Regions from separate parts of the Caproiciproducens sp. NJN-50 genome, predicted to be linked through region 2. Evidence: riboswitches for the same ligand, from Rfam matches in the RefSeq annotation. Region 2 holds a riboswitch; the other holds the start of a gene.

Region 1 (3,397 bases), 1.2 Mb from region 2:
CACCGGAAATGCCGTGAGAATAATGTCGTTGGCGGAGCGGCCTTTCTGTTTCAAGGAATCCCCAAGGTCGCCCTTCAGCAGATTTCCCATATAGGTCAGATATTGCTGCGGCAACGGTTTGTCGAGGCCGTATTTCGCATTTAATGCGGTTAAAGTCTCTTTCGGTATATTCTTTTCGCTTAAGAACGGGCCGCCGGGAATCAGATTCATCAGCGTAAAAGTGATGATGGATATGAAGAAAATTGTCAGTATGGCATAACCGGTTCTTTTTATGGCAAATGCTCCCAAAAAAATATCCCCCTTTTTCCTTCTATTTATTAGAAACGGCAGGTACATTCCTCGTTGAATGCGCCTGCCGCTCAATAAATCTTCATGCTAGAATATTACTGTATGACTTATAAATATTCATTGCTGGAATTTTTATAATTTTGCACCGAAAAACCCGCTACGTGAATTAACCGAGCGTTTCACATGCATTATGTAATTGCCAATCACTCCGTTTATCATGGGAACTGGCGCATTAAGTCACGATAGGCAAGGCATCTTATTTTTATCTTCGATCAATGTATGGAAACGCCGATCTGCTGAAACCCATACCGCTATGCTTCTTTACGGAGAGATAAATTCCTCCCCGGAACCTTTACCACTTCCCATGGCTTATTTCAGTTCGTCTTTTTGCTGGTATCGTCCGAAAGCATGATGAAAGTTAAAAAATAACTGATGCTGAACTCTCACATGAATTTAAATAAAAGTATAGTTGAACATTTTATAATTGTCAAGGCCAAATTTGTGCCCGCGCCATGCCCCTTCCGGCTGTGCTTTGAATAATTTTAATGGAAATGGAAGAATATTCATTGGATTGTAGACACCTCAATAAATTCCGGCGGATGGGCTGTTGCCATGGGGGGTGGTGAAAGCGGGAAATGGCCGAGGAATTCTGTTCAATGGCGGGGATTTGCAGTTGCATAATTTTTAATCCGGCATGATTGACAGAAAACCTGAAAAAAGATATAATAACAGAAAACGGGGGGAACTCGCTCGAGTTGAGAAGGTAAAACCTGACCCTTTGAACCTGTCGGTTAATACCGAAGTAGGGAACGTGCATTGAGTTTTCGATTGGCGTTCGCCTGTTTTTGGCGGACGCCTTTTTAACTGAATATCGCGGGGGGACTCAAATCGAGTTGAGAAGGTAAAACCTGACCCTTTGAACCTGTCAGTCAACGCTGTCGTAGGGAGCAAAGATGAATCAGCCCGCCGCATGTCCGGCGGGTATTTTTTTGCCGTTTGAAACCCCGTTTTTATGGAGAAAGGAGAGTTTGGATTCAGCGCATTATATATAGAAAGAGGGGACGATATATCAAAAATCTTCTGACGATCGCGGGTTCCGACTGCAGCGGCGGGGCAGGGATTCAGGCGGACCTGAAAACCTTTGCCGCGCACGGCGCTTACGGCATGAGCGTGATCGTTTCCGTTGTGGCGGAAAACACCTCCCGCGTCCTTTCCGTCTGCGATCTCGAACCGTCCGTGATCGGGGACCAGCTCGACGCCGTGTTTGAGGATATCCGGGTGGACGGCGTAAAGATCGGAATGCTGTCCGGTTCGGCGCAGATGCGGGCGGTTGCGCGAAAGCTCCGGCAGTACGGGCCGCCCGGCGTGGTGCTTGACCCCGTGATGGTGGCCAAGGGAGGCTGTGCCCTGATGCATCCGAATGCGCTGCAGACATTGAGGGAAGAACTGCTTCCTCTCTCGTATGTTCTGACGCCGAATCTGCCGGAAGCGGAAGCGTTGACGGGAATCAAAATCGAGACTTTGGACGGCCGGAAGCGGGCTGCCGAGAGGCTGCGCCGGATGGGAGCCGAAAACGTCCTGCTCAAGGGCGGGCATCTCTCCGGCGACGCGGAAGACCTGCTGTTTGACGGAAACGAGTTTACCATATTTACTCACGAGAGAATCGAAACGGATAATACACACGGGACAGGATGCACGCTTTCCTCCGCCATTGCCGCGAACCTTGCGGAAGGGATGTCCGTGCCCGAAGCGGCGCGCGCCGCGAAGGAGTATGTGACCGCGGCGATTGAACATGCTCTGCCGGTGGGGAAGGGGCACGGCCCGACCAATCACTTTTATTTTATGAAAGGAATCAGACGATGAAGAATGTTCAGACTCAGATGGAAGCCGCGAAAAAGGGCGTTGTTACAAAAGAGCTGAGAGCGGTCGCCGCCAAAGAGGGGATGGAGCCGGAAAAGCTCCTTGCGCTGGTCGCGGCGGGCCACGCGGTGATCCCGGCGAACGCCGGCCACACGGCGCTTTCCCCGGAAGGGGTCGGCGAGGGCCTCGCGACGAAGATCAATGTGAACCTCGGCGTTTCCGGCGACTGCAAAGATTATGGGACAGAGCTTCAAAAAGCGGAGCTTGCGGCCCGGTTCGGCGCGCACGCGATCATGGATCTGAGCAATTATGGCAAAACCCGTGAGTTTCGGCAGAGGCTGATCGCCGAGTCTCCCGCGATGATCGGAACGGTCCCCGTGTACGACGCGGTCGGTTATCTGGAAAAGGACCTGCTGGAGATCACCGCCCGGGATTTTCTGAAAGTTGTTGAGGCGCACGCCAGAGAGGGCGTGGATTTTATGACGGTCCACGCCGGGATGAACCGCCGGGCGGTCGAAGCGTTCCGCCGGCAGGGGAGGAAAATGAACATCGTGTCCCGCGGCGGCTCGCTGCTGTTCGCGTGGATGGAGATGACCGGGAATGAAAATCCGTTTTTCGAACATTACGACGAACTGCTTGACATTCTGCGCGAATACGACGTGACAATCTCTCTCGGCGACGCCCTCAGGCCCGGCTGCCTGGACGACAGCACCGACGCCGGCCAGATCGCCGAGCTGATCGAGATCGGGGATCTGACCGAGCGCGCCTGGAAGAAGGACGTCCAGGTTCTGGTGGAGGGACCGGGACATATGGCGATGAATGAAATTGCTGCCAACATGGCGCTGGAGAAGCGCCTGTGCCACGGCGCGCCGTTTTACGTTTTGGGCCCTCTGGTGACGGACATTGCCCCCGGCTACGACCACATCACCGCGGCCGTCGGCGGAGCGATCGCAGCGGCGTCGGGCGCGGATTTCCTGTGCTATGTCACTCCGGCGGAGCACCTTCGCCTGCCGGACCTGGACGACGTGAAGGAGGGGATCGTCGCAAGCCTGATCGCGGCGCACGCGGCGGACCTTGCGAAAGGGATCCCGCACGCGCGTGAGCGCGACAGCAGGATGGCGCAGGCCCGCAGGAACATGGACTGGGACGAGATCTTCCGGCTCGCGATCGACGGAGAAAAGGCGCGGCGGTATTTTGAAAGCACGCCGCCCGCCGACCGCCACACCTGCTCCATGTGCGGAAAAATGTG
Region 2 (3,397 bases):
ATCTTTCTGTAAAACAGACCGGTCAGAAGGCCGTAGGCGCAAAGCTCCAGCATCATGGCGGCCGCCGTCGGGAAAATGGGCGGCATCCCGGTCAGCAGGGAGGAAAGCAGCGGCACGATCAAACCGCAGACGGCGCCGTACTGCCAGCCGAACAGCAGGCCGCAGAGCAGAACCGGAATGTGCATGGGAAGAAAGACCGAACCGGCCCCCACCATGTGGAACAGAACCGGCAGAATCAGGCCGAGGGCGATGCAGAGCGCCGCGCCGGTGAGGTTTACCGTCATTGATTTTTTCATGATTCACAACTCTTTCCTGATAAAATAAAAAATGAAACCGTGAAAAGACCGTTTCATACGGTTTCCCTTCATGGTTTCATTATGATTGCAATTATGAAATTTTACTGAAATTTTACCGATGGGCGAAAGCCTTCGTGGCTTTCTTTGTTTTTATTTTATCCCAGCAGGCGAAGAATGTCAAGACGCACAGCGTCTTTCTTGCCTGCGGCGGACCTCCGGTCGGGACGCGCCTGCGGCGGACGCACAGCGTCTTTCCCGCCTGCGGCGTTCCCGGCTTTGGTTTTGGAGAGTTGCCAACCTCCGTCCCGCCGCCGGGAGATTCCCGGAACAGTCCTACCCGGAAAAACTGAAAAATTGCTCCGTTTTCAGGGGTAGGCTGAAGAGAGCGGCGGCACGCCGCTCAGAGGAAACGCCTGAGCGGCTTGTAGAGCAGCGCGCCGACCACAAGGCAGACGGCGAAGTCGGGAAGAACGTACGAGCCGTTGTAGGCGATGGAATAAAGCCACAGGTGGCCGTGCCATTCGTCCGGCAGCCAGGAGGCGTAGGCCGTCACGCCGGAGATCACATGGCTCAAAAACCGCAGGAAGACCGCCGTGAACATCCCCGCGACGAATTTCGGGAAGCTCTTGCCGTAGATGCCCGCAAGGCCCAGGCAGGTGAACGCGAGAAGGTAGTCGAATGCGAACGACGCCGCCACCGCGACGGGAGTCAGGCCCCAGGACATCACCGCCGCGACGTCCAGCAGGAGCTGGATCACGCCGTAGGTAAATCCCGTAAGGACCCCCCATTTGAACCCGTATTTGTAGCCGATCAGCAGCACCGGCAGCATGCTGCACAGCGTCACCGACCCGCCCAGCGGCATCTGGTACACCTTGATCAGGCTCAGCACCGTTGCAAGCGCCAGCATGATCGCGCTTTCCACCAGCCGCAGGTTGGCGGCGTTCATGCCGGAATTGCTCTTTTCATTTGTCATTGCTTTTGTCCCTCCATTTTGTCCGGAATTCCGCTATGGAGAACAAAAAAACGCCCCGCGGCCTGCGCGGAGCGTGATTTTCGTTTTCCTACGCTGGCATTATCCAGATCAGGTTATGGGTTTCAGGCGTCGCTTCGCCTGCTCTCAGCCGGGAAATACCCAGCACCCCTTTTCAATTTTCAAAATCATCATACAACAGGAACCGCTATTTGTCAATCAGAAATCCGCGCAGGTCTTCCACCGTTCTGGAAAAATGCTCCCCGCCCTCGCGCTCCATTTCCTCCCGCGTGCCGAATCCGTACAGGACCCCGACAAAGTTCGTGCCCGCCCTGCGCGCGCCCGCCGCGTCGTATTTCGTGTCGCCGATCATGACGGCGCGGGACGCGGGAACGCCGAAGTGCTCCAGCGCGGGGCGGATCAGAAACTCCTTGCCGCTGCCGCGGTCGGAGTCGCTCTCCGCCGAGACATAATCAAAATGCGGCGAAAGGCCGAAATAATCCAGGATTCGCTTTGTCGGGGTCGCGGGCTTCGAGGTCACGACCGCCAGCTTTGCCCCGCCCAGCCGCAGCTCGTCCAGAAGATCGAAAATGCCGGGGTATACCTCGTTTTCAAAGGCGCCCCGCTCCGCGTAGTATCTGCGGTAGTCGCCGATCAGCTCGGCGGTCGTCTTTTCCGTCATCCGGGGAAAAAGTTCCTTCAGCATGTTGAGGAGCGGAGGACCGATGAACCGGCGCAGCACCTGCGGCCCGGGGACCGGCCAGCCGACATGCCGGAACGCTTCCCTCAGCCCGTTGGTGATCCCCGGCCCGGAGTCCGTCAGTGTGCCGTCCAGGTCGAACAGGATCAGATCACAGCGAAGGCTCATTGAGCCACCGTGTTTTTCCGCTCTTCCGCCTTCTTCATAAACCGCTCGCCCGCCACGCTGACGCGCACATGCGTCCCCGTCGCGACGACTCCCGCGTTGTCGCGCGCTTCCAGACGGAACCGGAACGTCCTTTTTTCATGCTCTTCCAGTTCGGCGGTCACCGTGACCTTGCAGCCAGGCGCCGTCGGAGCCAGATGCTCCACGGTGATTTTCGAGCCGACGGTCGTTTCGCCGTCCGAGAGATACCCCGCGGCGATCTCCATCGCCGTGTTTTCGAAAAAGGCCGCGACAATCGGCGTTGCCAATACGGGCAGAAGCCCGCTGCCCATGCGCGAGGCGAGCATTTCCTGAGAAACGGTGAATTCCTTTGTCAATCGGGTGTCCGGCATTGTAATTCCCTCCTGATGCATGATATAATAATACGATTCTTTCGCACGGCCTCTTGTTCCGGGCCGTCTCCGCTGCCATTATAACATATCCAGCGGAAGATTTCATCCTTTTCACGGGTTCAATTTTAAGACGGGGAGGCGGCCAAATGCCGGAAAAAAGCGCCGCGCCGAACGGGCGCGGCAGGATTTATTTAATGGACGAGCTCCGCGGTTTCGCCGTGTTCTGCATGGTGTTTTACCACGGCTTTTACACGTTCGGGTATCTGTTCGGAAACGACGTCGGGATTTATTTTTTCCGGTTCTTCATGCCCGCGGAACCCTTTTTCGCCGGGATGTTCCTGTTTATCTCCGGCATCGCCTCCAACCTGACGCATTCCAATTTAGCGCGCGGGACAAAGCTGCTGGCCGTCGCGCTCGGCGTGACGCTGGTCACCTGGATTTTTTTGCCGGAGGACGTCATCACGTTCGGCGTGCTGCATTTCCTCGCGGTGTGCATGATCCTGTTCGGCCTTCTCAAGCCTTATGCCGACCGCTTCCGGTTTTCGTGGGTCCCGGTCCTCGTCTGCTTTGCCCTTTATTTCCTGACGCGCGGCGTTCCGTACGGAACCCTGGGCTGCGGCCGGGGCCTCGGCATACCGCTGCCGGAGGGACTCTACGCTTCCGCCTGGCTCGCGCCGCTCGGCTTCCCCGGCCCCGGCTTTGAAAGCTCCGATTATTTCCCCATGCTGCCGTGGATTTTCGTTTTCGCGGCGGGGACCTTTGTCGGCAAGCTGGCCGGGGCGGGCAGATTCCCGGAAATCGCCTACCGCTCGCAGGTCCCCGTTCTCTCCTGGTTCGGGCGCCACGCGCTTGTGCTGTACCTGTTCCACCAGCC

Evidence for each region. Region 2 has a riboswitch for thiamine pyrophosphate ahead of EQM14_RS00165 (energy-coupled thiamine transporter ThiT). Riboswitches for the same ligand answer to the same signal wherever they lie in the genome.
Region 1: another riboswitch for thiamine pyrophosphate. It lies ahead of thiD (bifunctional hydroxymethylpyrimidine kinase/phosphomethylpyrimidine kinase); the one in region 2 lies ahead of EQM14_RS00165 (energy-coupled thiamine transporter ThiT).

The regions. Positions count from the first base shown of each region.
Region 1 is NZ_CP035283.1:1,249,874-1,253,270, forward strand. Features, by position in the region: gene EQM14_RS06005 (ABC transporter permease) at 1-288, opposite strand, end outside; TPP riboswitch at 1,017-1,115, shown strand; gene thiD (bifunctional hydroxymethylpyrimidine kinase/phosphomethylpyrimidine kinase) at 1,357-2,151, shown strand; gene thiC (phosphomethylpyrimidine synthase ThiC) at 2,148-3,397, shown strand, end outside.
Region 2 is NZ_CP035283.1:32,209-35,605, reverse strand. Features, by position in the region: gene EQM14_RS00170 (ECF transporter S component) at 1-296, opposite strand, end outside; gene EQM14_RS00165 (energy-coupled thiamine transporter ThiT) at 697-1,269, opposite strand; TPP riboswitch at 1,338-1,449, opposite strand; gene EQM14_RS00160 (HAD-IA family hydrolase) at 1,475-2,134, opposite strand; gene EQM14_RS00155 (thioesterase family protein) at 2,131-2,523, opposite strand; gene EQM14_RS00150 (heparan-alpha-glucosaminide N-acetyltransferase) at 2,670-3,397, shown strand, end outside.